Regions from separate parts of the Pseudarthrobacter sp. NBSH8 genome, predicted to be linked through region 1. Evidence: predicted binding sites of a transcription regulator. Region 1 holds the regulator's gene; each other region holds the start of a gene.
What was found. Region 1 encodes HrcA, which represses chaperone genes, less so after heat shock. Its sites were predicted from a motif close to TTNGCACTCGNNNNNNNCGAGTGCNAA; they were not measured.
Positions count from the first base shown of each region.

Region 2: groL (chaperonin GroEL) is a predicted target of HrcA. The motif match lies at 7,478-7,504, and genes of this name have one in related genera.
Region 3: FYJ92_RS16070 (Hsp20/alpha crystallin family protein) is a predicted target of HrcA. The motif match lies at 2,056-2,082, and genes of this name have one in related genera.

Region 1 is NZ_CP043178.1:2,169,896-2,179,432, reverse strand. Features, by position in the region: gene lepA (translation elongation factor 4) at 1-1,291, shown strand, start outside; gene hemW (radical SAM family heme chaperone HemW) at 1,328-2,557, shown strand; gene FYJ92_RS10040 (DUF4870 domain-containing protein) at 2,679-3,098, opposite strand; gene FYJ92_RS10035 (DUF3097 domain-containing protein) at 3,228-4,076, opposite strand; gene hrcA (heat-inducible transcriptional repressor HrcA) at 4,224-5,237, shown strand; gene dnaJ (molecular chaperone DnaJ) at 5,315-6,442, shown strand; gene FYJ92_RS10020 (16S rRNA (uracil(1498)-N(3))-methyltransferase) at 6,445-7,227, shown strand; gene FYJ92_RS10015 (GerMN domain-containing protein) at 7,237-8,193, opposite strand; gene FYJ92_RS10010 (PhoH family protein) at 8,570-9,537, shown strand, end outside.
Region 2 is NZ_CP043178.1:757,606-768,367, forward strand. Features, by position in the region: gene FYJ92_RS03490 (peptidoglycan bridge formation glycyltransferase FemA/FemB family protein) at 1-122, shown strand, start outside; gene FYJ92_RS03495 (threonine/serine exporter ThrE family protein) at 162-1,649, shown strand; gene FYJ92_RS03500 (metallophosphoesterase) at 1,676-2,833, opposite strand; gene FYJ92_RS03505 (siderophore-interacting protein) at 2,993-3,832, opposite strand; gene FYJ92_RS03510 (uracil-DNA glycosylase) at 3,847-4,617, opposite strand; gene FYJ92_RS03515 (DUF3263 domain-containing protein) at 4,751-5,080, shown strand; gene FYJ92_RS03520 (LytR C-terminal domain-containing protein) at 5,132-5,749, shown strand; gene FYJ92_RS03525 (cold-shock protein) at 5,908-6,114, shown strand; gene FYJ92_RS03530 (ABC transporter substrate-binding protein) at 6,126-7,391, shown strand; gene groL (chaperonin GroEL) at 7,682-9,310, shown strand; partial or broken gene FYJ92_RS19270 (ABC transporter substrate-binding protein) at 9,387-10,696, opposite strand.
Region 3 is NZ_CP043178.1:3,462,726-3,473,487, reverse strand. Features, by position in the region: gene FYJ92_RS16090 (DNA alkylation repair protein) at 1-429, opposite strand, end outside; gene FYJ92_RS16085 (phosphatase PAP2 family protein) at 597-1,376, shown strand; gene FYJ92_RS16080 (MmcQ/YjbR family DNA-binding protein) at 1,382-1,813, shown strand; gene FYJ92_RS16075 (MerR family transcriptional regulator) at 1,708-1,962, opposite strand; gene FYJ92_RS16070 (Hsp20/alpha crystallin family protein) at 2,168-2,593, shown strand; gene FYJ92_RS16065 (J domain-containing protein) at 2,669-3,022, shown strand; gene FYJ92_RS16060 (hypothetical protein) at 3,066-3,443, shown strand; gene FYJ92_RS16055 (hypothetical protein) at 3,435-3,848, opposite strand; gene FYJ92_RS16050 (glycoside hydrolase family 1 protein) at 4,021-5,544, shown strand; gene FYJ92_RS16045 (App1 family protein) at 5,603-6,697, opposite strand; gene FYJ92_RS16040 (DUF72 domain-containing protein) at 6,775-7,506, opposite strand; gene FYJ92_RS16035 (glycoside hydrolase family 15 protein) at 7,653-9,464, shown strand; gene FYJ92_RS16030 (hypothetical protein) at 9,578-9,868, shown strand; gene FYJ92_RS16025 (HAD family hydrolase) at 9,868-10,578, shown strand; gene FYJ92_RS19175 (hypothetical protein) at 10,720-10,762, shown strand, end outside.

The DNA of each region.
Region 1 (9,537 bases):
CAAGATCGTCCGCGACCTGCCGGCCCCTGTGGGGGACCCGGCAGCCCCAGCGCGCGCCATGATCTTCGACTCCGTCTACGATACCTACCGCGGTGTGGTCACCTACGTCCGTGTGGTTGACGGCATGCTGCACCCCCGTGAACGCATCCAGATGATGTCCACCCGGGCCACCCACGAACTCCTGGAGATCGGGGTGAGCTCCCCGGAGCCCACCCCCTCCAAAGGCCTCGGCGTGGGCGAAGTGGGCTACCTCATCACCGGTGTGAAGGACGTCCGCCTGTCCAAGGTGGGCGACACCGTCACCAACCTGGCCAAGCCTGCCACTGCCTCTCTTCCAGGCTACGCCGATGCCAAGCCGATGGTCTTCTCAGGCCTGTATCCGCTGGACGGCACGGACTATCCGGTGCTCCGCGATGCGCTGGAGAAACTGATGCTGAACGACGCGGCACTGGTCTATGAGCCGGAAACGTCCGCCGCGCTGGGATTCGGCTTCCGGGTGGGCTTCCTCGGCCTGCTCCACCTGGAAATCACCAGGGAGCGGCTCGAACGCGAATACAATCTGGACCTGATCTCCACTGCCCCCAACGTGGAGTACGAGGTAACGCTGGAGGACAAGAAGGTGGTCCACGTGACCAACCCCAGCGAATACCCCTCCGGCAAGATCGCCGAGGTCCGCGAGCCGATGGTGGCTGCCACCATCCTTGCTCCGAATGAGTTCGTGGGCGCCATCATGGAACTTTGCCAGAGCCGCCGCGGTGTTATCGGCGGCATGGACTACCTGTCCGAGGACAGGGTCGAAATCCGGTACCGGTTGCCGCTTGCTGAGATCGTGTTCGATTTCTTTGACATCCTCAAATCCAAGACCCGGGGCTACGGCTCGCTCGACTGGAAGGCCGACGGCGAGCAGGTGGCCGACCTGGTCAAGGTGGACATCATGCTCCAGGGTGAACAGGTGGATGCCTTCTCCGCCATCACGCACCGCGAGAAGGCTTATGCCTACGGTGTGATGATGACCGGCAAACTGCGCGAGCTTATTCCCCGCCAGCAGTTCGAAGTGCCCATCCAGGCTGCCATCGGCTCCAGGATCATCGCCCGGGAAAGCATCCGCGCCATCCGCAAGGACGTTCTGGCCAAGTGCTACGGCGGCGACATTTCCCGTAAGCGCAAGCTGCTGGAGAAGCAGAAGGAAGGCAAAAAGCGGATGAAGATGGTGGGCCGTGTTGAGGTTCCCCAGGAAGCCTTCATCGCTGCGTTGACCACTGACGAGTCCAAGGACAAGGCCAAGAAGTAGTGATGAAAGTGGCCGGCAACACCGGAGGCCCCTGTAATGCCTAGCACTCTTCCGCTCGGCGACCCGGCTCCGTCGGACGGTCTGCTGCCCGCCCAGGCAGTGGACGGTGCTGCGGACCGGGCCTTCGGACTGTACGTGCACATTCCGTTCTGCGCGGTGCGCTGCGGATACTGCGACTTCAACACGTACACGGCCACCGAGCTGGGCGGCGGCGCGTCGCAGGACGCCTACGCCAGCACGGCCGTGTCCGAAGTTGACTTTGCCGCCACCGCCCTGCGGGACTCGGGTGTTCCGGACCGGCCGCTGAGTACAGTCTTCTTTGGCGGCGGCACCCCCACGCTGCTCCCTGCGGAAGACCTCGCCCGAATCCTGACAGCCGCCGTCGGGAACTGGGGCTTGGAACCCGGCGCCGAAGTGACCACCGAAGCAAACCCGGACTCGGTCACCCCTGCATCACTGCAGGTGCTGGCCGACTCCGGGTTCACCCGGGTTTCCTTTGGCATGCAGTCCGCGGTTCCCCATGTCCTAAAGGTCTTGGACCGCACGCACACGCCCAGTCGCGTGCCGCAGGTGGTCCAGTGGGCGCGGGACGCCGGACTGGCCGTGAGCCTGGATCTTATCTACGGGACGCCGGGGGAGTCCCTGGCGGACTGGCGGTTCTCCCTGGAGACGGCCCTGTCCTACCAGCCTGACCACATCAGTGCCTACGCGCTGATCGTGGAGGACGGCACCAAGCTGGCCGCCCAGATCCGCCGTGGTGAAGTCCCGGGGATCGACGACGACGACCACGCCGACAAGTACGAACTCGCCGACCAACTGATCGGCGCGGCGGGCCTCAGCTGGTACGAGGTTAGCAACTGGTCCCGGACGCCGGAGCAGGCATGCCGGCATAATCTGGCGTACTGGCGGGGGGACGACTGGTGGGGCATCGGACCAGGTGCGCACTCACACGTCGGCGGAGTCCGGTGGTGGAACGTCAAGCACCCTACGGCCTACGCCGGACGGCTCGCCCAGGGCCTGTCACCGGCCGCCGGGCGGGAAACGCTCGACGCCGAAACCCGCGACGTGGAGCGCGTGATGCTTGAGGCCCGGCTCGTGTCGGGGCTGGCAACGTCAACGCTGGGCGAACACGGTCAGCACGCCGTGGCCGGGCTCATTGCGGACGGCCTGGTGGAGCCGCCGGCAGCCTTCCACGGCACGCTGGTTTTGACCCTGAAGGGGCGCCTGCTGGCCGATGCCGTGGTCCGCAGGATCCTGCCGGACTAACGGTGGTGGGCCCACGCCCGCAGGGTTCCCTGGCCGAGCCTGCGAGGTTAGCGCGGCGGTCCCTTCCCAACTCTCGCAAGCTCGCGTCGGGGCCCTCGGGACGCCGCTTAGCGGGTGGGGACTACTTGATCCAGCGCAGGTTGTACTGGTAACGGTGCGGCTGGCCCTTGTTGACATGGATACCTGCGGCCACCGAGAAGCAGGTCAGGGCAATCCAGATCAGGGTGGCGATGACAGCGAAAATGTTTCCCACCACCGGAATAAACACCAGGACGTTGGCCACCAGCGCAGCAATGGTGGGCGGCAGGCTGAAGTTGAGTGCTTCCTTGGATTCCTGGGCGGTAAACGGCCCGCGCTCACGGAAAATCAGGTAGATCAGCAGGGACGGAACACAGCCGAGAATCCCGCCGAAATGCGCCAGCGTGGCCCACTGGCGGTCTTCGCTGGCCGTCAGCGGCAGCGCATTTGCCGGAACGCCCTGGTACTCTGAACGGCCCTGGCCGCCGTGGTCGTCCCGGTGCTCGCGTGCGTTTTGTGCCACGGTTTTCTTCCTTCGAAAGTGCAATGGTGCTGGGTTGGAGAATGCCGGACTGAAAGCAACTGCAGCCTCCGCAGTACCAAGAATACTGGTTCAGCCACCAAATGCCGCCGCCCCGAGCCGGATCCGGCGTTAATGCACTGTCAGGAAGTCGATGACTTCCTCCACCCGTCCGAGCAGTGATGCCTCCAGATCCGCGTAGCTGCGGACAGCGCCCAGCAGCCTTTGCCAGCCAAGCCCAATATCTTCCTTGGTGGAGTGCGGCCAGCCGAACGCTGTCAGAATGCCCGTCTTCCAGTCCTGCCCGCGGGGCACCACAGGCCACTGTTCGATGCCCAGGACAGCGGGCCGGATGGCCTGCCACACGTCAACGTAAGGGTGACCGACGATCAGGACATTGCCGGCAGCGCCGGGGGAATCCATTACGGCGGCAGCGATGCGAGACTCCTTTGAGTCCGGCACCAGGTGGTCCACCAGGACCCCCAGCCGGCGGCCGGGACCCGGACCGAACGCGGCCACCGCCCCGGTGAGGTCATCAATGCCATGCAAAGGTTCGACGACGATGCCCTCAACGCGGAGATCGTCACCCCAGACCTTCTCCACCAGTTCGGCGTCGTGTTTGCCTTCCACCCAGATTCTGCTCGCCTTGGCCACCTGGGCACGCTGGCCGGCCACGCGGACTGAGCCGGACGCCGTCCGGCCGGCCGCCACGGGGGCGGCCTGCCTGGGCGCCGGGGGAACGAGCCGGATGGGCTGCCCCTCCAGGAGGAACCCGAAACCGAGCCGGAAGGACCGGGACTTGCCTCGCCGGTCTTCGAGGGCCACGACATGCATGCCGCCGGACTTCTCCACCCGGGTCACCGCTCCCACCCAGCCGGACTGGGCATCTTCAAGGACCATGCCGCGTTCCACGGGAACCTCAGGAAGTTCGCTCCTGACGGGCGCGGTGATCTCCTGCGGACCCCAGTTCTGGTATTGCATGGATTGATTCCGCCTTGCCGCTAGATCCTGGCCCGGAATTTCGCCCGGAGCGGTACCAATGCTAACAACGGGGTGACTCATATTAGACTGTTAGCACTTAGGCATGTCGAGTGCTAACCCCGCAGTGACCACGGATGGAGGTGGAGTATGAGCGAGCCGCGCAAACTCGAAGTACTGCGCGCCATCGTGGAGGACTATGTGCACTCCCGCGAGCCGGTGGGTTCCAAAGCGCTCGTGGAACGCCACCACCTCGGCGTGTCCAGCGCCACTATCCGCAACGACATGGCGGCCTTGGAAGACGACGGCCTGATCACTGCCCCGCACACCAGCGCCGGACGGATCCCCACAGACAAAGGCTACCGGCTGTTTGTGGACCAGATTTCAGCGGTAAAGCCGCTTTCCCAGGCGGAACGGCGGGCGATCCAGGCGCTGCTGGAGGGCGCAGACGATCTGGACGACGTCCTGGACAGGACCGTCAGGATGCTGTCGCAGCTAACCAACCAGGTCGCCGTCGTGCAGTATCCGCATCTGAGCCGCGCCACCATCCGCCACATCGAATTCGTCCTGCTTGCGCCGCGGCAGGTCCTCGTGGTCCTCATCGCCACCACCGGCAAGGTAGAACAGCGCGTAATCGACGTCGGCCAGAACCTCGGCGACGACGCCGTCGCGTCGTTGCGGGCACACTTCCTCGGGTCCCTCGCGGGCATCTCGCTGAGCCGCCTGACGCCGTCGCTGCCGGGGGTCGTTTCGTCCGTCAGCCCGGGCCAGCGTGCGGCGGCCCAGGCATTGGCCCACGGGCTGGAAACGCTCGCCCACAACAGCCGCGAGGAACGCATGGTCATGGCCGGAACAGCGAACCTCGCCCGCTCCAATGTGGATTTTCCGCTCAGTATCGGACCGGTCCTGGAAGCCCTCGAGGAGCAGGTTGTCCTGTTGCGCCTCCTAAGCGACATGGCGCAGGATCCGAGGGGTGTGGCAGTCAGCATCGGGCGTGAAAACCCGTACGACGGGCTCGCGGAAGCCTCCGTGGTGGCCACGGGCTACGGACCAGACAGCACCGCCAAGATCGGTGTGCTGGGCCCCACCCGGATGGACTATCCCACCACCATGGCCGCCGTCAGGGCAGTAGCCCGTTACCTTTCAAGAATTCTGGGTCCGTAACAGCACTACGGTCCAGGCACGAAGAGCAGTGCCGGCAGCCCGCCTGCCGGCAGTACAACAAGGAAGAGATACGAACTTTGAGCAGCCACTACGACGTCCTCGGAGTCTCGCCGGAAGCCACCGGGGAAGAGATCAAGAAGGCCTACCGCAAGCTGGCCCGCACTCTTCACCCGGATGTAAACCCCGGGGAGGATGCTTCGGACCGCTTCAAGGCCGTGACCCACGCCTACGAGGTACTTTCGGACCCGCAGAAGCGACGGATCTATGACACCACCGGCAACGAGAACGGCACCGACAACGGGTTCGGCGGCGGCGGATACTCCGGCCAGGGCTTCGCGTTCCAGGATATCTTCGACACGTTCTTCGGCGCGGGCGGCTCCTCCGGCCCCGCGTCCCGGGTCCGCCGCGGCCAGGACGCACTGATCAGTGTCCGAATCGAACTGCGCGATGCCGTGTTCGGCGTCAACCGGAAACTCGAAGTGGACACCGCGGTCACCTGCCCCACCTGCAACGGGTCATGCTGCCGCGAAGGCAGCCACCCTGTCCGCTGCGATATCTGCGGCGGCAGCGGCCAGGTTCAGCGTGCCGTGCGCTCCATCCTGGGCCAGGTCATGACGGCGGCCCCGTGCGGCAGCTGCGATGGTTTCGGGACGGTCATCAAGGACCCTTGCAACGAATGCAGCGGACAGGGCCGCATTCGCAGCCGGCGGTCCCTCACCATCAAGGTGCCCGCCGGTGTTGCCACGGGCACGCGGATCCAGCTTTCCGGGCAAGGCGAAGCGGGCCCGGCCGGAGGACCATCCGGGGACCTCTATGTGGAACTGCGGGTCAACAACGACGCCACCTACGCCCGCGACGGCGACGACCTGCACGCGACACTTCACATTCCGATGACAGCCGCCGCCCTGGGCACCGAGCTGTCACTGGAAACCTTTGACGGACTGCAGGAGATCGACGTCAAGGCGGGCACGCAGTCAGGGGAGATCATCACGCTCCGCGGACTCGGCGTGACGCACCTGCGCGGTTACGGCCGCGGGGATCTGATGGTCCATCTGCAGGTTGAGACGCCAGCCAAGCTGGATGCGGCGCAGGAGGACCTCCTGCGGCAGCTGGCGAAGCTTCGGGGCGAGCAGTTCACGGAAGGCAAACTGGCAGCCAGCGGCGGCGTCTTTGCCAAGCTGCGGGACCGGTTCGGTAACCTGTAGCGGTGAGCAATCCCGTTTTCTTCAGCAGTGCCGGGGCGCTCGACGAGCTGGTGCCAGGTGCCCGATTTATCCTTCAAGGGCCGGAGGCACGCCACGCCGTGACCGTGAAACGGCTATCTCCTGGAGAGGCCGTGGACATTGCCGACGGCGCCGGAAAACGGCTGACGGGAACTGTTGTCTCGGCGTCGCCGGCAGAGCTTACCGTGGAATGCTCCGCCGTCGCCGTGGAGGACCGGCCCGACATCCGGCTGGTGCTGGTGCAGGCCCTCGCCAAGGGGGACCGCGACGAACTGGCCGTGGAAACGGCAACCGAACTCGGGATTGATGCCGTAATTCCCTGGCAGGCCGAGCGCTCAATCGTCCGCTGGAAGGGTGAGCGCGCGGCCAAGGCCCACGCAAAATGGCAGTCCGTGGTCACTGCCGCCGCCAAGCAGGCACGCCGCGCCTGGATCCCCGAGGTGCGCGCCGCCGTCGAAACGCCAGGCCTTGCGGCGGCAGTGGCGGCAGCGGATCTGGCCGTAATCCTGCACGAAGACGCGGTTCGGCCGCTCCGGTCCGTCCTGGAATTATGGCAGGGCGCCCAGGCTGACACCGGACCCCTGGAAATTCTGCTCATCGTTGGCCCGGAAGGCGGAATCAGTCCCCGCGAAGTCACCCGGCTTTGCGACGCCGGGGCCGTGACGGCCCTCTTGGGCCAGCACGTCCTCAGGTCATCCACGGCCGGACCGGCAGCTGTTGTCCTGGCGAGCGATGTACTGGGACGCTGGACAGCGCCAGTGTCCTGACGCGGCCTGCTACCGGATTTTGAAGTTCCGCGTATCCACATTCAGCTCCTGGCTGCTGCCGGCTGTCTCCACCTGCGAAACACGGAGCTCATAGTTCCCGGCGGACAGGCTCAGCGCAAGCGTGAACACTCCGGCCTGGGCCGCTTCGGCCGCTGCAGTGGTCTCCCCGGTGAGGTAGGGCGCCTTGTTCCCGTTCGCTTCGGCCCGCAGGATCTGCCAGCGGAGCTTGCCGCCAGGAACCGTGCTGCGGCCGGTGATCTTGACGCTTCCGCCTGCCAGGTCCGTCCCTTCCTGCGGATCGATGATCCAGACAGGCGCCACCATTCCGGCAGCCCGGGACATTGGGTCGCCAAGCTGGATGTGGTTGAAGGCAACGTAGTCGGTGTGGCTATCCACCAGGATCCTGACCTGGATCTGCTGGCCGGAATCGATCAGGCCGGAACTCGCAGCCGCCGCCGTAGCGGTAAAGACCAGCTGCTGGATGGCGCGGCCAGCCATGTCGGCGTCGAGATTGCTGTTAAAGGCATCTTCGGAGATGTCGACCGTGATGACGTTCTTGCCGGAGATGGACGAGGCAAGTTTCTCCGGATTCTGCCAGGGCGTGAAGAAATCCGGGTCCAGCGGCTTCTCCGACATCATGGCCCGGAGGGCACGTGTCACAGGATTCTCCTGCTCCGGCACGTCCCGGAACTCCCGGTACAGGAACACGTTGTTGTTGCTTCGGCCAATCCAGTAGACGGGTGCCTTGTTGGAAGACTGTGTGGTTTCCAAGGGCGCGCTGGTGGAGGGGCCCCCGGGTGAGCCGGTGGCAGCCTGGCTGGAGTTTGCCGTCGGGTTGGGCCCGGGGTTGGGGTCCGCGATGCAACCGGTGAGAAGGAGGAATGCTGGCAGTAGACCCAGGAGGCGTTGCGGACGGAAGCGCGGCTCGGCGCGTCTGGCAGTAAGGGGGGTCGCTGTTTGCGGCACTCTCGTGGCCTGTCCTTTCCCGGCTGTGAAATGGTGAGGCCTTGGCCCCGTGAGCCGGTCCCCGGACGGCTGTGATTTCCAGCATGGCATAACCGGTTCTGCCAAAAGGACCAGATCCCGGCTGCCGGTGCAACTGCAACGGGAACGATATGCGCCTGATATGAAGTTGATACCTAATGACGGCAACCGTCCCGCAGCACGCTGGTGACGGGTACCTTTCCCGGCGACCGCCGGGCGCTGCCGGGAGGTGCCTCCTGGCGTAAGATGGTAGGACTCCGCTGGCTCCTGCGTGCTCGGCAACAGCCCCGTCCACACAGCAGCCGGCGGCACTTTAAGTTTCGAACTGGAGGAGACCACAGGCCCGCGGGCCAGCACCATGACTGAATCAGCGAACGGAAAGCGCCGGCTCAATACTGACCGCGCCGCCGCAGAATTCCCCCATTCACTTCCTGGTGTCCGGACGGAGGTGGTTCTCTTTGACAACTCCGACCAGATGGTCCAATCGCTCGGCAGCCATGACGAGGCCTTGCGTTACATCGAAGAGCAGTTCCCGTCGGTGAACTTCCACGTCCGTGGAAACGAGCTGTCCATCAGCGGCCCTGCCAACGAAGTTCCGCGCATTATGCGGCTCCTGCATGAAGTGCGCGGCCTCGTGGCCCGCGGCACCGTCATCAGCCCCGCGGTGCTGCACCAGCTCGTTGCGCTGCTCCGCAGCCAGTCATTGCAGAACCCTGTGGATGTCCTCACTCATGACATCCTCTCCAGCCGGGGGAAGACCATCCGGCCCAAAACCCTGAACCAGAAGAACTACGTGGACGCAATTGACGCGAACACAGTGATTTTCGGGATTGGCCCTGCAGGCACGGGTAAGACGTACCTCGCGATGGCCAAGGCTGTTCAGGCCCTCCAGCAGAAGGAAGTCAGCCGCATTATCCTGACCAGGCCCGCAGTCGAGGCCGGCGAACGGCTGGGATTCCTGCCGGGCACCCTGAGCGACAAGATCGATCCCTACCTGCGCCCGCTGTACGACGCACTGCACGACATGATGGACCCTGAGTCCATCCCGCGGCTGATGGCGGCGGGAACCATCGAAGTGGCGCCGCTGGCCTACATGCGGGGGCGCACGCTCAATGACGCCTTCATCATTCTGGACGAAGCGCAGAACACCACACCGGAACAGATGAAGATGTTTCTGACGCGCTTGGGCTTCGGGTCCAAAATGGTGGTCACCGGCGACGTCACCCAGGTGGACCTTCCCTTTGGCACCCGGTCGGGCCTGCGGATCGTAGAGGAGATCCTGCAGGGAATCGAGGACGTGAACTTCACCGTCCTGGACTCCACTGA
Region 2 (10,762 bases), 1.4 Mb from region 1:
TGCTGGGTGACTTCGTGATGCCCGTGCGGCCGGTAGCCTTCCAAGCCAACCGCCTGGTCCGAACGGCCATCGCCGCGGCCCGCACGCTGCTGGGCAAACTGCCACTGAAACGCCGAGCCTAGCACCAATCCGCGAACTGCCAGAAAGGGAGGAGCACCAAGGTGACCGATCGACCTGAAAATCCAAGGCGCAGGCCTCCCCCCGGCGGCCTGCCCAAAACAGAGCCGCTGACACCCTCCCAGCTCCGCCAGGATGCCGCGGCCAAGAGAATGCTGCGGCGACTGGTCCGGGGGGAGAACCCGCCGACAGCGCCGATGAGCATTGTGGACAGGCTCGCCGGAAGCCCCTACGCCAACCCCATGATCCAGGTGGGAGGCGTGGACACCTCCGCACGCAAGACCCTGGACTTTGCCCTGCACCTGGCCGAGACCATGTTCCGGTACGGGGCAGGCGCCCTGGAAGTGGAGACGAGCATCATTGCCGTTACCGCGGCGCTGGGGCTGAAAAACATCGAAGTGGACATCACCAACCAGTCGGTGGGCATCAACTACGCGCCCAAGGACCAGACGCCCATCGCGCTGCTTCGCGTGGTGCGGTCATGGACCAACAACTATGCCGGGCTGGCCAAGGTACACCGGCTGGTGACGGACATCGTGGCCGGAGGAGTAGGCCGCGATGAGGCGATCCGCCGGCTGGACGAGGCCATCACCAGCCCCAAACCGTTTCCGCGTTGGATGGTCACCGTAGCCTTCGGCGTGTTTGCGGCAGTCTTTGTGGGTGTCCTCGGCGGCGGCCCTGTGTCCTCGGGCATTGCCTTCGCGGCCAACATCGGAGTCAGCCTGCTCGCCCGCCAGTTGGGCCGGTGGCGGGTTCCGGACTTCTTCACGACGGCGGCATGCGCCTTCGGCGTTACGCTCACCGCGTTGCTGTTGTGGCGCTTTGAACTCACCAATGCACCATCGATTGTGGTGGTAGGTGGCATCCTCCTGCTCCTGCCCACGGGACGCCTCGTCTCCTCGGTCCAGGACGCCATCAACGGTTTTCCCGTGACCGCAGCAGGACGGTTTCTGTCCACCTTGCTGACGTTCGGCGCGATTGTGGCCGGGATTGCAGTGGCATTCGTGGTGGGCCAGATGACCGGAATGCAGCCCATTAGTGTCACGCAGACGTTCCCGCCTGCCTACGACCTTTGGGTCCTGGTGATCTTTATCGCCGTCGCAGTGATGGCCATCGGCGTGACTGAGCAGACCTCCTGGGAGCTGCTGCTGCCCACCGCCGGTGTGGGCGTGGTGGGCTATTTTGTGCTGCTGGGCGCCGCGTCCCTCGGCGTCGGTGACCGGTTCTCCCCGGCGCTCGCCGCCGTCGCGATCGGCCTGCTGGCGCGCGTGGTGGCGCTTAAGATGGGCGCACCACAGTTGGTGGTAGCGGTCCCGGCGGCCTTGATCCTGTTGCCCGGGCTGACCATTTTCCGGTCCATGTATGTCTTGACCATGGAGGAATCAGAAGTTCTCCTTGGTGCTGGCGGCATGCTCAACGCCGGCGCGATCGTCCTGGGCACAGCCGGCGGAATCGTCCTCGGCGACACCCTGGCGCGGCCGCTGACACGCGGCCTTGCCAGCAACGAGCGGCGCCGCGCCCGGAGGCGCTAGCTAGCGCCAGGCACTAAAGCCTTCCCCTAGCGCTCAATCGCGAAGGCGTCGGTGAAGGTGAATCCGGCGGCGGGCACAAAGCGCGCCTCCAGGCGTGCGTGCGTCAACCTCACGTCCAACGTTCCGAGGGTCCGATCGCTGTTTTTTCCTGTCCAGACAGCAAACAGGCCTGCCTCAGGATCATCGGCTTGGACGTCGTGGTGCCCGGCGCCGCCCACACCGACCGTGACAAAGACCGTGCCCTGCCCCTGGGCAAGGTCGTTGTCGGAGTCGGCCACACAATCGTTCCGGGCCTCTCCGGGGACCAGCACGGGGCAACGTTCAGTCAGGCGGAGTTGACGTGTCCGCTGATAGACATGTTGGTGGCCGGTGAGCACGAGGTCCACGTTCTTGCTCACCAGCATGTTCGTCAGTCGCTCCCCGGGCTGGCAGCCGTACTTTCCCATACTGAAGCACGGGGTGTGCATGCCCACCACAGTCCAGGGGATGTTTGCGGCACGGGCACCGTCGATGGCAGATTCGGTCCAGCGCCAGCGGTTGCTGCCCTGTGAATAGTCCAGGGGCTGTCCGCCAGGAAAATCAATCCCGGGAGAAATAAGGATGAATCTCACCAGGGGGCGGTCCCGGGGCACGTCGACGTACCATTGCGTACCGTACGTGCCTTGCAACCCGGGCAGCCTGTTGGGCAGGCATTGGGCGAACTTGCCGATGTCGCCGTCGTGGCCGTCGCTTTCGTGGTTGCCCGTGATCAGCTCATACGGGAAATCCTGGCCAAGTTTCTTGGTCACCATGTCGCAGAACGCTTGCTCGGCTCCGGCCTGGTAAGAGAGGTCACCGAGCACTATGTTTAGATCCGGCTTCAGCCCGGCGATCACATCGAGGACTGCCTTCGCGCCGCCGCCCAGGCCGATGTCCCCGGCTGCGGTGAAGTGAACCGACCTCGAGTCGGAGGCAGGCTGTTCTTCGGAGGCTGGCTGCTCCTGCGGCTGCACGGGTGGGCCTTCCGGCGCCGCTTGGCACGCCGAGCCCGCAAGGCAGATGAGGGTGGCCCAGGACAGGGCCGCCCAGATCCGGGCCGGGGCGGATGCTGCCCGGGCGGCCATTGGGGCGAACACTGCTGTTTTGACCACTGCGCGGCAGAAGGCAAAAACCCGGCGGAGGAATCGCCTGGTCGTAGCATTCATGACGGCTCCCCGGGACGCTCGGACGGCGTAATCGGAAGCCTGATCAGCAGCTGCCGGAGTGCCATTTACTGTGAGTGTAGGCCTGTGGGGTGCGCCGGACAAGATTTTGGGCCATTTGTTGGGCGATCGGTCAGAGGGTGCGGAGTGCTGGCTACGGGGTCAGACCTTGCCGACGGGAAGCTTCTTTTCGGCCTGGAAGTCGTCCTCCACCCGGCCCTGGGCCCAGTAGCCGGACAGCGAAACCTGGTTCCGTTCAAGGCCGCGCTGGACAAAGAACACGTCCCGCAGGCCCTTCATGTAACCACGCTCGCCGTGGGCAAAAACGTCGACCCGGCCGGCGGGCCACTCGGCGCCAGCCACCGCGGAAACCAGAAGGTCCCCGGCGCCTGCGGGAGCGCCGTTGCGGCGAAGCCAGGTCACCTGAACCCCCGCCGGGGACGCGACGGGCTGGATGTCGGCGTCGCTATCCACCTCGATAAATGCCAGGCCGGCCGCTTCAGCAGGCAACGATTCGATGGCGGCGGCGATCGCAGGAAGGGCGGCTTCGTCGCCGGCAAAGAGGTACCAGTCCGCGTCCGGCGCCGGGTTGTAGGCACCGCCCGGTCCGGTGAAGGTGAAGGTGTCGCCGGGCATGGCAGCAGCCGCCCACGGACCCGCCAGTCCCTCGGCGCCGTGGATCACAAAGTCGATGGCGAGTTCCTGCGCCTCGGTGTCCACCCAGCGGACCGTGTAGGTACGGGTGAAGGGCCACTGCTCGCGGGGCATGGTTTCGCGGATGGTCCACAGGTCCAGGGGCTGGGCATAGTCAATGTGGGGCTGCGGGAAGACAATTTTGACGTAGCGGTCCACAAAGCTGTTGTTCACGTAGGCGGTAAAACCCTTGCCGCCTGCCACGATCCTGACCATGTGGGGCGAGAGTTCTTCCCGCCGAATGACCGTGAGATCGATCTGCGGACGTGTATTTTTTGTGGCGTTGGTGGCGGCCGGAACAGTGCTCATAAGGTAACCCTAAGCTAAGGGACCGGGGGGAGTTCCCAGGTTACGCCAGGGCAGCCCTGGTCCTGCAGCAGCTGGTTGATGGTGGTGAAGGGCCGGGAGCCGAAGAATCCGCGCGACGCCGACAACGGGCTGGGGTGTGCGCTGGACACGACCGCCGCGCCCGGCAGGAGGGGCCGGACGCTCTCCGCGTCCTTGCCCCACAGCACCGCCACGAGCGGCGCCGGCCCGCCGTCGGACGTGCGCCGGCTGGCAACCGCGGTGACTGCCGCCGTCGTGATGGCCTCCCAGCCTTTGCCCCGGTGGGAGCCGGCAGCCCCGGCACGGACGCTCAGGACCCGGTTAAGCAGCAGGACCCCCTGGTTGGCCCAGGCGGACAGGTCGCCGTGGACGCGCGCGGGAAGGCCAAGATCGGCCTCCAGTTCGCGGTAGATATTCGCCAGGCTCCGCGGGATGGGCCGGGTCCGCCCGTCAACGGCGAAGGACAGGCCGATCGCATGGCCCGGCGTCGGGTAGGGGTCCTGGCCCATTACCAGGACTTTCACGCCGGCCAGCGGCTGCCGGAAGGCGCGCAGAACGTTCGACGGCGCCGGCAGCACATGGTGCCCCGCGGCAACTTCGGTGGCCAGGAAGTTCAGGACGCCACGCAGGTCACCCTCCACGGGGCCCAGCGTCTCCGCCCAGTCGGCCGCCATCAGCTCACTGAGCGGCAAAGCGGCCATCTCGGCAAAGCCGACGGGCTCGGCCGGGTCCGCCGTCAGTTCGAACAGCGCGTCAGAATCAAACACGCTCCCATTCTCGCAGGGTCACCGGCCACTGCAGCCGGGCCGCAAATGACATCAGTGTTATTCACGCCGTAACATGGGGAGGAGATTTTGAAACTTAACCGGTAATTCAGCAAGACCAGCGAAGGGGTGTGCCGTGGAGGAACCTGCTCGGGAGCACGTGCCGGAGCCTGAGGAGCGAGGCTCTTTGCTGGCGGATTTTACCCTCCGTGACTCTCCCCTGAGCGAGCGCGACCAGCAGATGCTGGCACTGGAGCGGCAGTGGTGGAAGTACGCGGGGGCCAAGGAACAGGCCATCAGGGAGCTGTTCGACCTGTCCGCGACCCACTACTACCAGCTGCTTAACGCCCTTATTGACACCGAGGCTGCATTGGCCCACGACCCCATGCTGGTCAAGAGATTGCGTAGACTACGTACGTCGCGTCACCGGGCACGCACTGCACGACGCCTGGGTTCCGACGCCTGACCACGCTCGTGCTGAGCCATCAGCAGCAATCAACAAGGACGTCTCCCCACCATGACCAAATACGCTCGGGATGAATTCGACAAGGTTCCGGAGTCCGCCTCGCGGCAGGGTGTCCACCGTGCGGCCTCGGCGCCGGCCCGCCGCAAGCTGTGGCCCATCCTGGCGGTGGGAATTGTGGCATTGGCCATCGGAGTGGTGTCCTTCCTGATCCTTCCCAGGCTCGGGTTCACCCAGGCCGGCAGCGAAGCCTCCACCAGCCTGGAATCAACCGCGGCACCCGAGGCAAGCGCGGCTCCGTCGGTCACTGCTGAATCCTCCGCGGACCCGGAGCCCTCTAACAGTCCGGACGCAGAGCCGAGCGCTTCGCCCAGTGATGTTCCCTCCGCGGCTGTGCTGGACAAGTCCCAAGGTGTTGCCATCTACAACGCGGCCGGGACGGCCGGGCTCGCCGGACGCATCAGCTCGATGGTCCAGGCCGATGGCTGGACGCTGGGCCAGGTGGGAAACTGGGGCGGCGCTCCGCAGCAGACATCAGCAATTTTCTATGCGGGCCCGGCGCAGGAAGCCAACGCCGAAGCAGTCTCCAAACTCCTGAACATTCCCACGCTGGTGGATACCCAGGAATTCCAGGTGCCCTTGGTTGTTGTCCTGGGGCCGGGCTACCAGTAGTGCCCCGCGGTCACGCCTGAATAACTTTTGGGCACCGGAGCGGCCGGGTGGCTCGGCCCTCCGGATGGCTTGTCGCTAGAGTGATTTCAGGCTTCGGTCCGTAACAAGCGGCACACTCCCGACGGGGACCGGCGGCACGACGGAAAAGAGCGGACATCATGGCATTGGGAACGGTTAAGTGGTTCAACGCCGAAAAGGGCTACGGCTTTATTACGGTGGACGGCTCCGGGGGCGATGTCTTTGTGCACTGGTCGGCCATCGAGGGCGAAGGTTACCGGGCCCTGGATGAAGGCCAGCGCGTCGAGCTTGAGGTCGGCGAAGGCGAGAAAGGCCCCCAGGCAGAAAACGTCCGGCCCGCTCAGTGATCCACCGCAGCTTGCGCTCAACAATCGTCCGCACAACTACAGGGGCGGCCCTCCTGCTGGCCCTGGCTGGCTGCGCCGGGTCGGGCGGCAATGCACGCGTTGAATCCGCTGAAGCATCCGGTGACGGCACGCTGCGGATCGGGCTGATCCAGGACAGCGCGGGGAAGCAGGCCTTCCTCAACGACTCACAGCTCGCTGCGGCCCAACTGGCCATCAAGGAAATCAATGCGGCCGGGGGCCACAAGGGCAGGCCTGTTGATCTGGTGGTGGGCGCCGGCGATGGCGCCGATGCCCAGGCCAGGCATCTGGCCTCAGCCAGAGTTGATGTGGTGATCGGACCGACCGATTCGAGCCACGCCGCCGCCGCCATCGATGTCCTCTCGGCTGCGCGCGTCCCGCTCCTCTCGCCGGCCAACTCCGCTGCCGGCCTGTCCCGTTACAAGAGCGGCGGCTATTACTTCAGGACGGCGGCTGCGGACGTTGCCCAGGCATCGGTGCTGGTGAAATTGGCCAAGGAAGGCGGTGCCAAGAGCCTTGCCGTGGTCCACCAGGACTCTGGCTACGGAAAAGACGTAGCTGCCGCGGTGGCCGGCGCCGCCAAGAACGCCGGCCTGGACACCGTCTCCACCACCGCCTTCAAGCCCGGCGACGCCGGGGACGCGGCAGCCGCTGCCAAGGCCGCCTCACCTGACGCGGTAGTGCTGATCGCCAGGGACGACGCCCAGGGTGCCCTCGCAGAGCTCAATAACGCAGGGCTCCGGGGCAAGAGCATCATCCTGAGCGACGGCGCTTTCGCCCAGTACGGTTCGGGGCTGGGATCCAAGGCCCTCGACGGCGCCCGTGCCGTGGTGCCGGGTCTGTTGCCGTCCGCAGACTTCCAAGCCCGTCTTGTGGCGGTCAACCCTGCACTGAAAGACCTTTCGTTCGCCGCAGAGACCTACGACGCCGTGAACCTCGCGGCCCTGGCCGCAGCAAAGGCTGACGACGATGCCGGCCGTTCCATCGCCGCCAACCTGATCGCCGTCTCCGGCGGGACAGCAGGCGGGCAGCCCGCCGCGCAGGCCTCTGGCCCGGCCACCAAGCCGTGCCTGTCCTACACCGATTGCCTCGGGGTCCTGAAGACCGGGGCCGGCATTAATTACGACGGCGAATCGGGGCCGGTTGCCTTCGACGCCAACGGTGACATCACCACGGCCAACTACATGGTGTTCACCTACGGCGCAGACAACAGGGCGGTGCTCACCGGCCGTGAGACTGCAGGCCGGGCAGCAGGCTGATCGCCGGTGGCGAACAGGGCGCCCTGACGGCGCGATTTGCGGGGCCTTTCGCTTGCACTCTCACCTAGGGAGTGCTAATTATTGAGTTAGCACTCTTACGTACCGACTGCTAAAGCAACGTCCGGTTTTCCGGCATCGGAGCTTGGTGGCGGTCGTGGAGCGAGAGAAATACCTAGCTGGAGTGAGATCCCCGGCCGCGGCATACAGAGGCCGCCGGTGAAGGATCGTCCGTCGCGGGCACTGCAGTGAGGTTCATTCTTAACGACTGTCCCGAAAGGACTACTGCCGTTATGGCCAAGATCATTGCATTTGATGAAGAGGCACGCCGCGGTCTTGAGCGGGGCCTGAACATCCTCGCCGACGCCGTCAAGGTCACCCTCGGCCCGCGTGGACGCAACGTCGTCCTCGAAAAGAAGTGGGGCGCCCCCACGATCACTAACGATGGTGTTTCCATCGCCAAGGAGATCGAGCTGGACGACCCTTACGAAAAGATCGGCGCCGAGCTGGTCAAGGAAGTTGCCAAGAAGACGGACGACGTCGCAGGCGACGGAACCACCACGGCTACCGTGCTGGCGCAGGCACTTGTCAAGGAAGGCCTGCGCAACGTCGCGGCCGGCGCTGACCCGCTGTCCCTCAAGCGCGGTATCGAGAAGGCTGTAGCGGCCGTCACGGTTGAGCTGCTGGCCTCCGCCAAGGAAATCGAAACCAAGGAAGAGATTGCGGCTACTGCCTCCATCTCCGCCGGTGACGACGAAATTGGCGCACTGATCGCTGAAGCCCTCGACAAGGTGGGCAAAGAAGGCGTCATCACCGTCGAGGAGTCCAACACCTTCGGCCTGGAGCTCGAGCTCACCGAAGGCATGCGCTTCGACAAGGGTTACATCTCCGCTTACTTTGTGACCGATACTGAGCGCCAGGAAACGGTCCTTGAGGACCCGTACATCCTGATCGTCAACTCCAAGATCTCCAACGTCAAGGAACTGGTTGCTGTCCTGGAAAAGGTCATGCAGTCCAACAAGCCGCTGCTGATCATTGCCGAGGACATCGAGGGTGAGGCCCTGGCCACCCTGATCGTCAACAAGATCCGCGGCACCTTCAAGTCCGTTGCCGTCAAGGCTCCGGGCTTCGGCGACCGCCGCAAGGCCCAGCTGGCCGACATCGCTGTACTCACCGGTGGCCAGGTCATCGCCGAGGAAGTCGGACTCAAGCTGGAGACCGCCGGACTGGAACTCCTGGGACGCGCCCGCAAGGTTGTTGTCACCAAGGACGAGACCACCATCGTTGAAGGTGCCGGCGACGCCGACCAGATCGCTGGCCGCGTTTCCCAGATCCGTGCCGAGATCGAAAACTCCGATTCGGACTACGACCGCGAGAAGCTGCAGGAACGCCTGGCCAAGCTGGCCGGCGGCGTTGCAGTCATCAAGGCCGGTGCCGCAACCGAAGTTGAGCTTAAGGAACGCAAGCACCGCATTGAGGACGCTGTCCGCAACGCGAAGGCTGCTGTTGAAGAAGGCATCGTCGCCGGTGGCGGCGTTGCGCTGATCCAGGCCGGCGCCAAGGCGTTCGCGAACCTGAACCTGACAGGTGACGAAGCAACCGGTGCGAACATCGTCCGTGTTGCCATCGACGCCCCGCTGAAGCAGATCGCTTTCAACGCCGGCCTCGAGCCTGGCGTTGTTGTCGACAAGGTCCGCGGCCTGCCTGCAGGCCACGGCCTGAACGCAGCAACCGGCGAATACGTCGACCTGCTGGCTGCCGGCATCAACGACCCGGTCAAGGTAACCCGCTCTGCCCTGCAGAACGCGGCATCCATTGCCGGTCTGTTCCTCACCACCGAGGCCGTTGTGGCTGACAAGCCGGAGAAGAACGCTCCGGCCATGGGTGGCGGCGACGACATGGGCGGCATGGGCGGCTTCTAGTCCCCAGCGCCCGGACCACGTTCCGCGCAAACAATGATGCGGCCCCCTCCACTGGAGGGGGCCGCATCTATTTCCACTACTTGCGGGCCGTGGCCAGCATTCCTTCGACTTCCTTCTTGAACGCTTCGGCGGCCGTCTGCGGAGTCATCCGGTTGTACAGGACTTCATCGGTGAACCGCTTGATGACGTTCTGGACGCTACCGGCACCCACCGGCGGGACGGGAGGTGCGTCGGCTATGTCCGGCGCAATGGCCTTCAGGAAGGCCACCACGGTGGTGTCTGCCGGCTTGAGGGCAGGGGTGATGCCCTTGACGATCTCAGAGTTGCTCGGGACTCCGCGGTCTGTCATAAGGATGGCGCCTGCGGCGGGGCTGTTGGCCAGGTAATTGATAAAGGTTGCGGCTGCTTCCGGGTGCTTGGACCGTGAGGACGCGGACCAGAACATGGTGGGCTTGTAGTACATGCCGTTGTCCGCAGACTTTCCGTCGGTACTGGGGGCGCGGAGCATCCTGAGGCTGCTGCCTGTGGTGGTTTCCAGCGATCCCAGCTGGTTGGTCCACCACCAGGCCATACCCACCCGGTTCGTGCCGAACAGACTCTCCTCAAGCCCAGCGCCGGAGTCCTCGGTGGCCACAGAGGCCGGCAGACTTGCCTTGGAATCGCGCTGCTCCTTCAGCCGCTCCCAGAACGCAGCGGCCGTAGCGGTGTCGAAATCCAGTTTCCCGTCCTGGGAGTAGAGGTTCGCGCCGTGCTGCCGAAGCCAAATGATGAGGTCTGCCTCGTTGCTGCCATAGGCCGCGCCGTAGCTCCTTCCGTCACCGGCCGCGCTGAGTTTCCCGGCGGTGTCCATGAAGTCGTCCCAGGTCCAGGTGGAGTCGTCGGGGACCGGCACGTTTGCTGCCTCGAAGACCTTGGTGTTCGCCATGATGACCTAGGCGTTCTTCCCGGCGCTCAACCCGTACTGTGCGTCGTTGTACTGGCCGGACGCCAAGGATTCCTTGTCCAGCTTGGAGGTGTCGATCCCGCTCTGTTTGGACAGGTCCAGCAGTGCCCCCGGCCACCGTATTCGGCGATGTATTTCTGATCCATCTGGATGACATCCGGTGCGTCATTGGCAGCGGTGGTGGTGGCCAGCTTGTCCCAGTAGCTGGCCCATTCGCCCGGCGCGGATTCGATCTTGATGTTCGGATGTTCGGCCTCGAACGCGTCGATGACTTTCTCTGTTTGCGCGTTGAGGTACTCGTTGCCCCACCAGGCGAACCGCAGGGTGACTTCGCTGCTTTCACTGGAGCCGGCGGGTGCACCGCAGCCTGTGGCGAGCAGTGAGACAGCGATGGCGACTGCGCCGAACTGGAATCTCCTGCGGCTGATGGCCTGAATCTTCATTGATGTGCCTTCCTCAAAAGGGTGGAGGTCCACCGCGCTCGGGTTCCCGTGACGGCATCGGTGCCG
Region 3 (10,762 bases), 1.3 Mb from region 1:
GTCCGGATGCCCGGTCCAGCCCTGGATAATCTGCATGGAACGCTCCAGGTCAGCGGCCAGCAGCCGGCGGATGGCGAACTCGCCGGTGAGCCTCGGGGTCAGTTCGGCCAAGAGGGCCAGGCAGTCGTCAAAGTCGTGGCGGGATTTCAACCCGTCACGTGTTTCAAGCGCCAGCGTGACGGCGGCCTCGGACACTGGCCAGAGGATCCACCCCGAGAAACCGGCCTTGGAAAGGGCGCTCCGGAAGGTGCGCGCCGCCGTCGGATATCCCGGATCTGGAAGCTCCCGCACGTCCGCCAGCAGCGCCCTGCTGACCGCATCCGTACGGCCGCGAAGGCTCAACCCGTCCAAGTGCGCAGCGGCGGCAGCAACGTGCGGCCAATCCGTTCCCGGAGCGGCCACGGCCAGGATTCCGGCGAGTGTATCCACGCACTGCCTGTTGATCAACTCATTCATCACACCCACTGAGTCAGGCTACCCCGGCAGGCTGACATGCCCGGCGGCACGGCAAACGGCCGGGCTGAGTGGGCCCAACGCCGGGCAGAAGGGATAATCTTCACCTCAGGACTCCTCAACGGCGCACGGACGGAAACACAGTGGCAGAACAGGCACGCAAGAACAGTCTTTGGCGAACCTTCCATGACAAGTTCGTGGTGGAGGAACGCTTTATGGAACCGGCCGCGCGCATGGCTCTGTACCGGACTGCGGTGGTCCTTATGGCCGTGGGGGCCCTGCTGTTCGTCGTTACGCTGATGGGCGTCCTGCAGAGCAATACCGGCCCGTGGGGTCCCGACGAATCCATCCGCAACTGGCTGCTCTCGCTCCGGTCCGAGGCCCTCACTGCCGTGATGATTTTCCTCGCCGTAGTCTTCGGTCCCGTCGCCCTGCCCGTCATCGTGCTGGTGGTGACGGTGGTCTGGGGGTTCGCGGCGAAGCACGCCTGGCGGCCCATTATGCTCGCCGCCGCCATGCTCACCGGCGTCGTGATATCGCAGATCATCCTGGCGATCGTCCAGCGCTCGCGGCCGCCCGTGGACCTGATGCTGTTCGGCGCCGACCACACCTTCTCGTTCCCGTCCGGCCACGTCCTGGGTGCCTGCGACTTCCTGCTGGTGACCACGTTCCTCGTCTTCTCGCGGCGGGAAAACCCGACGTCGGCAGCCCTCGGCTTCGTTGGTGCGGGCATCGGCATAGTTCTCGCCGCTGTGAGCCGCCTGTACCTCGGCTACCACTGGTTCAGCGACGCCCTTGCCTCGATTACGCTCTCGCTCCTGATCCTCGGTGCCGTCATCGCCCTGGATACGTGGCGGACCGCCCGAATCCCCGGCGAACGGATCACGGGCGAGCTCTCCAAAGCGGACACACCGGGAGATTAGCCGCGATGGCAACCGAGGATGATGTGCGGAGCATCTGCCTGGCACTGCCCGGTGTCACCGAGCGCAGCAGCTGGGACCAGCCCGCCTGGTTCGCGAAGACGCTGATGGCACGCATGTGGGAAGACGGGGTGCTGACGGTGAAGACCACCGAGCGGGAGGCGCTGGCCGGCACGGAACCCGAGACGTACTTCTGGACCCGGCACCACGAGCGGTCGCCGCAGCTGGTGCTGGTCCGGCTGGCCCGTATCGGCACCGAGGAACTCGGCGAACTGCTGGCGGAGTCCTACCGGCTGGCGGGAGCAGGGCCTGAGCGACGCCGGGACCGTAGCCGCTACGCGTCCGGTCGCGACCCGGCCCGTCTGAGGGCGAGGCGTAGTTCGGCGTTCGCTACCTCGAGCTCCAATACTTTGGCGATGCCGGCAAGATTGAGCCCCTGATGCAGGAGTTCCCCGATGTGCAGGAGCAGGGCGACATCCGCATCACTGTACTGACGCGTGCCCCCGGCCGTTCGCTCCGGCAGGATCAGGCCTTTGGTCTCGTAGAGTCTGATGTTCTGCTGCCCGGTCCCTGCCAGCTTTGCCGCCACAGAGATGGCATACAGTGCCTGCCCGGCCCGAGGACCCGGTTTCCGTCCTGGTGTTCCACCGACCGCGTCCACTCCAAAATTCCCTCCCGTGATGTTGCATCAGTCTCGCACGAGTGCTATAAAAAATCTATATCCACCAACACAGATAACTGAGGGTGGGTAGATGAACTGGATTCAACATCTCAAACTGAAGGAGTGAGAAATGATGTTGATGCGTACGGACCCGTTCCGTGAGCTGGACCGGCTCGCCCAGCAGGTCCTCGGAACCGCCGCCCGGCCGGCGGCCATGCCTATGGACGCCTGGCAGGAAGACGGCGAGTTCGTGGTGGCGTTCGACCTCCCGGGCGTCAAGATCGATTCTGTGGACCTCAACGTTGAACGCAACGTACTGACTGTCCGGGCGGAGCGCCAGGATCCCACGCAGCCCAATGTGGAACTGGTGGCCTCAGAGCGGCCGCGCGGAGTGTTCAGCCGCCAGCTGATCCTGGGTGACACCCTTGATGCGGACAACATCACGGCCAGCTACGACCAAGGTGTTCTAACGCTGCGCATCCCGGTGTCGGAGCAGGCTAAGCCGCGCAGGATCGAGATCGAAAACAAGCAGGGGTCCCTGCACGAGATCGGTAAGTAGGCCCGGACCGCCGGGGCACCGGTTGCAGCCGGTACCCCGGCGCCGTCGCCGTAAGATCGCCCGGGAAGTACCGCAATGACCAGCCAGCCGGACTACTACGCCGCCCTGAGGGTGAAACCCGATGCCAGCCAGCAGGAGATTTCCCGTGCCTACCGGGCGCTGATGCGCACCCACCACCCCGACATCGACGGCAGCCCAGCGGGTGACCGCGACGTCGATGATGGAGAGCTGCTGCGGATCATGCAGGCCTACGCTGTGCTCGGAGACCCGGCGCGGCGCGCGGCCTTCGGCCGGAGCCGCAACAGAACAAGTGCGCCGGGTGGCACCCCGACCGTCATCCCGGTCCGGAAGGTCAGCAACCGGTTCGTCCCGGCCGGCAACACCATCAGGATCACGCCGGTGCGCTGGGAAAGCGGGCCGTGGGCATAAAACCTAAGACGACAGCCATCACCGCGAGGAGGCGGACAAACCAATGAGCGACTGGCGCCGCTACGACTCCCACCTGATTCCTGCCTTCCACGAACGCTTCGAACAGCGCTGGGGCAAGGGCACTGCGCCGTTCCTGGACCCCGAAGCCCACGAAGAACCGGTGCCCCGGGCCCAATGGATCAACCCTGCCACCGGCGCGGCCTTGGCAGTGGTTCCCGTATGGACCGCCGAGGACGGGCAGCAGCGGTCGTTTGGGGTGTTCTATCTTCCGCCCGCCGGCGACGTCTGGGTGCTGCGGCCCGGATACACCGGCTATCTGGAGCCGGCAGAAGGCGACGCGGAGCAGCTCGTCACGCTCCGGAACGATGCCTTCCGGAAGGCCGTGGCGCACGCCAAGGAGTTCCTCTTCGGCTCACAATGAGCCGGCCGCGTCCGTGCCGCTGCCCAGCAGGCTGCGGGTGAGGGTTTCGGCGTCGGCCATCAGGTCCTCCACGGCTGCAGCCAGATGTGAATCGGACACCGGCGCGACCTTCGGCAGCAGGCCGTCGGGCCTGATGACGTCCGACGCCGGGAGGCTGGGGCGGTGGAGGAACGTCACTCCGGCCGTGTTCGGCCCATATTCGGACATGACCAGGGAGATGACCTGGCCCTTGAGGACGCTGTGGTTGTCCATCCGGACACGGAAGTCGGCCAGGAACTCGTTGGCTGTTCCCGGACCGGTGGCCAGCACTTCCAAGGTGGCCGTTTGACGCCCGGTCCGCGGGTCCGCGTCGCGCTGGAAGACCGCCAGCCTGTGTCCTTCGAAGCTGAAGAGCCAGAGCCCCATGGCCACCGCCTGGCGCTGCGTATCAGGTCCTACGGCAACGTTTGGTGTCGTCGGGCTGGGTCAGTGGAAACTGGGGAACAGTCCCTAGCAGTGACGCTCGTCAGCAGCCCGGCCGTATGTCATTCTGGGACGTACCCGTTCCACGCTTTCTCGGTCACGAAGGACTGAATCCATGCACATTTCCGCTAGGGACCTGGCCGCCATCATCCCGGCGGACTTCACGTTGGGAGTGGCCTCGGCGGCCTTCCAGATCGAGGGCGCGCTCACCGAGGATGGCAGGGGCCCGGCGGGCTGGGACGTGTTTTCGGCCAAGGAAGGCGCCATCGTGGATGGCCACAGCCCGGCTGTGGCCTGCGACCACTATCACCGCATGCCCGGCGATGTTGCCCTCATGAAGCAGCTGGGCGTCGACTCGTACCGGTTCTCGCTGTCCTGGCCGCGGATCCAGCCCAACGGCAGCGGCCCGGTGAACTCTGCCGGGCTGGACTTCTACGACCGGCTCCTGGACGAGCTCCTGGCCAACGGTATTTCGCCCATGGTCACCCTCTATCACTGGGACACTCCGCTGGCATTGGACGACGCCGGCGGCTGGATGAATCGCGATACCGCCCATCGTCTCGGCGAGTTCGCCGCGATTGCCGCTGCTGCGTACGGCGACCGTGTTGCCCGTTGGGTCACCATCAACGAGCCCGCCACAGTCAGCACCAACGGCTACACCATGGGCCTGCACTCGCCGGGCGAAGCCCTTATGCTCAAGGCGTTGCCCACCGTGCACCACCAGCTTCTGGGCCATGGGCTCGCGCTGCAGGCATTGCGGGCGGCGGGGGTCCCGGGCGAGATCGGGATGACCAACGTGTACTCGCCCATGGTCCCGAACTCCATCAACCCCCTGGACCGGATCAGCGCCGGCCTGATGGACATTGCACAGAACCGGCTGTACGCGGACCCAGTTCTCACGGGCCAATATCCGGATATCATCCGCGCCGCGAAGTTCTTCGGCTCCTTCGAGCATCCGGACGAGGACATGGAGATCATCTCGCAGCCGCTGGATTTCTACGGACTGAATTACTACATGCCCACCAAGGTAGCCGTCGGTCCCGGCGACGGGGCGGTGCCGGCCACCATGGCGGAGGCCATGGGCAGCGACCTGAGTTCGGCCGGAAACGGCTCCACGCCGTTCCACGTGGAGGCCTGGCCCGAAGCGGATGTCACCGCCTACGGCTGGCCGGTGAAGCCCGAGTACATGGGGGTGGCTCTGAGGGAAATGGCGGAGCGTTACCCGCATCTGCCACCGGTGATCATCACCGAGGGCGGGGCCAGTTTTGAGGACATCATCGTCCGCGACAAGTCCACCAACACCACCTTCATTCCGGATGAGCGGCGGCTGAAATACCTGTCGGACCACATCGAGTCGGCGCTGAAGGCCACGGCTCCCGGCGGCGAAGCGGAGGGCATAGACCTCCGCGGCTACTACGTGTGGTCACTCATGGACAATTTTGAATGGTCGGCAGGCTACAAACAGCCGTTCGGCCTGCTGCATGTTGATTTCGAGACCCTTGAGCGCACGCCGAAGGCGTCCTACTTCTGGCTTCAGGAGCTCATCGAGGAGCGGAACCTTGCCGCGGCGGCCGGCACCGCCGTCGCGCAGGCGGCCAGTGAGGAAACGGACACCGCCGTACTTCCCGAACAGCGGTAATTTCCGACGACGGTGTGACCACCTCGGGTGCGCCGCTCAGACCGGCGGGGTGGCGGGCCTAGAGAAGGTCCAGGACCTTGAGCTGTTTGGCCATCCCGGCGCCGTCCGGCGAATAGATCCAGGGCACCACCGAGGTGGTGTGGTCGCCGTCCTCGGAGTGCCCGCCGGCGAAGACGGACTCGCTGACGGAGAGCTGCCGGATGGCGATGGCGGCTACTTTGTCGGCGTTTTCCTGGGCAAAGCCTGAATAAATCTGCTCGTCGTGCTGGCCGTTGTCGCCGATCAGGAGCCAGCGCATATCCGGAAATTCCTTCGCGAGCCGCTCCAGGTTGCGGTGCTTGTGCTCCTGCCCGCTGCGGAACCAGCGGTCCTGGGTCAGGCCCCAGTCGGTGAGCAGGAGGGCGCCGGAGGGATACATGTTCCGGCTCAGGAACCGGGCCAGGGTGGGGGCGGCATTCCACGGACCCGTGGACAGATAGATGACCGGCGCGTCCGGGTGTTCAAGTGTGAGGCGGTCCAGCAGGACGGCCATCCCCGGCGTGGCCATCCGGGCCCGTTCGCTGAGGACAAACGTGTTCCACAGTGCCAGGAACGGCCGGGGCAGGGCGGTGACCATGACGGTGTCGTCGATGTCCGACACAATGCCGAACTTGGCCTCGGCATCAATCACTTGGATCAGCGTCTCCACGGGTTCGGTCCCGTCGGCCCGCAGGATGGCGGTGTGCCAGCCGGGCGGGAGCTGCACGTCCACCACTGTGTCGACGAGGCCGCCCCGGTCTGCCCGGACCCGGGTGGTGACCCCGCCGATGGTGATTTCCACCTCGACCAACTGCACCGGGACGCTGGTGAAGGCCCGCCAGCCGCGGACGTTTTGCGTGCCGTTTCGGGCTGCGTGCTCGGCCTTGCTGCCTGGTACAGGAATGCTGGTGAGCATGACGCGGCCCAGCACGCGTACCCATCCGGAAGAACCGTAGCCCTGGTACGCAATGGTCTGTGGCGTGAAATTCCAGCGCTTGGCGAGCCGGACGCGGACGCCGTTGACGACGTCTGAGATCCGGTGCGCCAGGCGGAAAAGCTGGGTGCCGGACAGTGGTGCGGAATGCGGAGTGTTCTGCGGAGTGTTCTGCGGTGAATTCTGAGGAGCCCTGTCCATGCCTCCACTCTGCCACAGCGCAGCCACGCGCCGGGCACGTTGGGCGGTCCCGCCGTCGTGCGTGACGTCAGCCTCACTCAGCCCTCACCAAGGAGTCGGCGGAGGGTGCCGGCGTTCCGCACGGCGTTCCCGCCGCCGTCGTTATTGAAATAGGCATAAACGTCCTTGCCGGCCGCGGACCATTCGCGGATCCGGTCCGCCCACCACTGCAGGTCCGTATCGGAGTAGGAACCGCCGTACAGGTACTGATGGTCAGGGCCGTGAAGACGGAGGTAGACGAAGGGCGCTGTGGCGCGGAGGATACACGGCAGATCGGCGCCGCTCATGATGCAGTAAGCGGCCTGGTGCCGTTCCAGCAGGGCGTACACCGCCGGATGGTCCCAGCTGGGATGCCGGAATTCCACGGTCACCCGGATCCACCACGGGAGGGCGGCGAGAAAGTAATCCAGCCGGGCATCATCGCGTTCCAGCTGTGGAGGCAGTTGAACCAACAGGACAGCCCGTTTGCCGCCCAGCTCGTGCCAGCAGCGGGCAATACGCTCCGTCCAGACTTCAGGTCCGTAAAGTCTTTTGCCGTGCGTCAGGCCGCGCGGAGCTTTGACGGACATCGCGAACCCTTCCGGGAGCCTGCGCCGCCAGCTGGCGAAGGAGGTTTCCCGGGGCCACCGGTAAAAGCTGGCGTTCAACTCAACGGTGCCGAACCGGGAAACGTAGTGCTGCAGCCTGTCGCGGGCCGGGGGGCCAGGCGGGTAGAGCACGTTCTCCCAGTGGTCGTAGCTCCAGCCGGACGTGCCGATATGTACAGCCACCGTCAGCTGACCCGCAGGGATGAAGGATGATCCATGATGCCTCCGGTGTGTGTGGACCGGCCGTCGCTTCAGGCTACACCGCTGTACTTTGCGCTTTCATTGACCGCTTTCCCGGGAGGGGACCGTCCTTGTGGCAGGGTATGGGAATGGCGCTCATCGAAGACTATGCAGTTGTTGGCGATCTCCACACCGGCGCCCTCGTCAGCACCGAGGGCTCCATCGACTGGCTTTGCCTGCCGCGCTTCGACTCCCCGGCATGTTTTAACGCCCTCCTGGATACGCCGGAGGCAGGACGCTGGCTTCTGGCGCCGGCGGGCGGCGGCACGTGCACCAGGCGAAGTTACCGGGAGGGGACCCTGGTCCTGGAAACGGAATGGGAGACCGCAGACGGCACTGTCAGGGTTATTGACTTCATGCCGCCGCGCGATGAAGTGGCGGACATCGTGCGGATCGTGGAGGGCGTAAGCGGAAGCGTGAGAATGCATGGCGAACTGGCGCTGAGGTTCGATTACGGGCACATCATCCCCTGGGTGCGCCGCGACAAGCACGGCCTGCATGCTGTCGCCGGGCCCGACTCCGTCTACTTTGTCACCGAGGCCCCCCTTCTCGGCGAGAATATGCACTCCGTCAGCGACTTCACCGTCCACGCGGGGCAGCGCGTTCCCTTTGTCCTGACGTGGGCGCCCAGCCATGTTCCCCGCCCGCACAACGTAGATGCCGAGAAAGTGCTGCGCACCACTTTGGCCTACTGGCGCGGCTGGGCGTCCCAGTGCACAGTGCAAGGAAAGTACCAGGACGCCGTGGTCCGTTCGCTGGTGACACTGAAAGCGCTGACTTACGCCCCCACCGGAGGCATCGTGGCCGCCGTCACCACGTCCCTGCCGGAACAGCTCGGCGGCCCCCGCAACTGGGACTACCGCTATTGTTGGCTGCGGGACGCCGCTATGACCTTGCAGGCCCTGCTCGCCGCCGGCTACACCGGCGAGGCCGCTGCTTGGCGCGATTGGCTGCTCCGCGCTGTGGCAGGCGATCCGGCCGACCTGCAGATCATGTACGGCATCCACGGCGAACGCAGGCTTCCGGAGATAGAACTGCCATGGCTTGCCGGGTACGAGAATTCGAAACCGGTACGGACCGGGAACGGCGCCGCGGAGCAGCTTCAGCTGGACGTCTGGGGGGAGGTGCTCGATTGCCTTGCGCTGACCAGGACCTCCCTGCTCAAACACGCGGATGAATCCTGGGACGTTCAGGTGGCCCTGATGCAGCATCTGGAGACCATCTGGGACCAGCCGGACAACGGACTCTGGGAGATGCGCGGGCCGCGGCGCCATTTCACGCATTCGAAGGTGATGGCCTGGGTGGCCGCGGACCGGATGGTCAAGGGCGTCCGTGATTTCGGTCTGCCCGGCCCCGTGGAACGCTGGGAGGCACTGCGCGGCAACATCCACCGGGACGTCATGGCCAACGGCTTCGACCCTGCCCGCAACACCTTCGTGCAGTCGTACGGGAGGCCTGAACTTGACGCCAGCCTCCTGCTGATCCCCCGGGTGGGCTTCCTGCCGCCGGATGATCCCCGCGTGCTGGGGACCATTGACGCCATCCAGCGGGAGCTGACCGAAGACGGTTTTGTGTTGCGCTACCGTCCCGCCGACAGCGACGACGGCCTCCCGGGAGGCGAGGGAGTGTTCCTGGCGTGCTCGTTCTGGTTGGTGGAGGCCCTGCTGGGCGCGGGACGCACCGAGGAGTCCACCGAACTCTTCGAACGCCTCCTGGAACTGCGCAACGATGTGGGTCTTCTCAGCGAGGAATGGGGTGTCCGGGCCGGCCGGCAGTTGGGCAATACGCCCCAGGCCTTCAGTCACTTCGCGCTTGTGACAAGCGCTCTTGAGCTTCATCAGGGTACAGTTCGCCGCAGTGACGCACCTATTCCACCGGAGGCCGAAAAACCGGGGCAATGACGGGTTGACGCCCGGCCCGGTCTTCACCTCCGGAAGGAAGGTAAGTATACTTACTAGAATCGCGGAACGCTCCCAAAAGGCACAGCGCCGTGACTGAACGAGGGGTGGTTGTAATGGCCGGACATTTTGAGCTGGTGGATGCGCCCGACGGCGGCTACAGGGTACGGATGCTGGACGGTTCCGGGAACCTGATGGCAATCTCCGTGACCTTTCCCACCAAGAATGCCGCGGTGGCCGGCATTGGGATGGCCCGCGAGATTGCCGGCACCGGCCTGATCAGGGACCGCAGCGGCAACGGTGCCGGAGCAGTCATCCGGGTCCGGACTGGCGCCGCGTCGGCGTCGAAGGATAGCGCTGCCCGCGGCAGGAAGCTGTCCGGGGCCGCTCGCGCTGTGGCTGGGTGATGATCACCCAGAGCCATGCCCTGGTCCGCGGCAGAGAGCGGGGTGTCCTTTTTGACGTGGACGGGACCTTGGTGGACTCTGCGTATATCCACACGCTTGCGTGGTGGCAGGCCTTCCGCCAGCACCAGCATGATGTCCCCATGGCCGCCATTCACCGCTGTGTAGGGATGGGCGGAGCGCGACTGGTAGACACCCTCCTTCCTGCTGGCCGGGACCGGGAGGCAGATGACGACATCCTGGCCAGCCATGCGGCGGTGTTCGCACAGAGCTGGCCGTCGCTGCGTCCATTGGACGGCGCCAAGGAGTTGCTGGCCCAGTGCCACGCCGGGGGACTCGCCGTCGCCCTGGCATCATCGGCCCGAACGCAGGATCTGGCGGCCAACCGCAGGACCCTCGGTGCGGACTCGTTCATCCATGCCGCCACCAGCGCCGACGATGCGAAGGCAAGCAAGCCGGCGCCGGACATCCTGGTGGCAGCACTGGAAGCTGTTGGTGTGGCTGCGGCAGACGCCGTCTACGTAGGTGACGCGGTCTGGGACATGCAGGCCGCCGCAGCGTTGGGTATCCCCGCCATCGGCGTCACCTGCGGGGGGACCAGCGCCGCTGAGTTGCGGGCGGCCGGTGCGGCCGAGGTCTATGCCGGGCCCCGGGACATCCTGGACAACCTGCAGGCAAGCGCCCTTGGCAGGCTGCTGACGCTGTCGGACTGACTGACCCGCCGCCCGAGTTTTTGTTCAGATAATCCCCAAATCTGACCCTTGCGGCCGATTATCTGGACAAAAACTCCGAGGTGGGGAGGTTGCCCTGTGGATAACTCAATACTGCTGCACCATCGGTGTCTCAATGGGACTATGAGCAGACGGCGGCCCCTACCGGGAGAGATCGGCGCGAGGC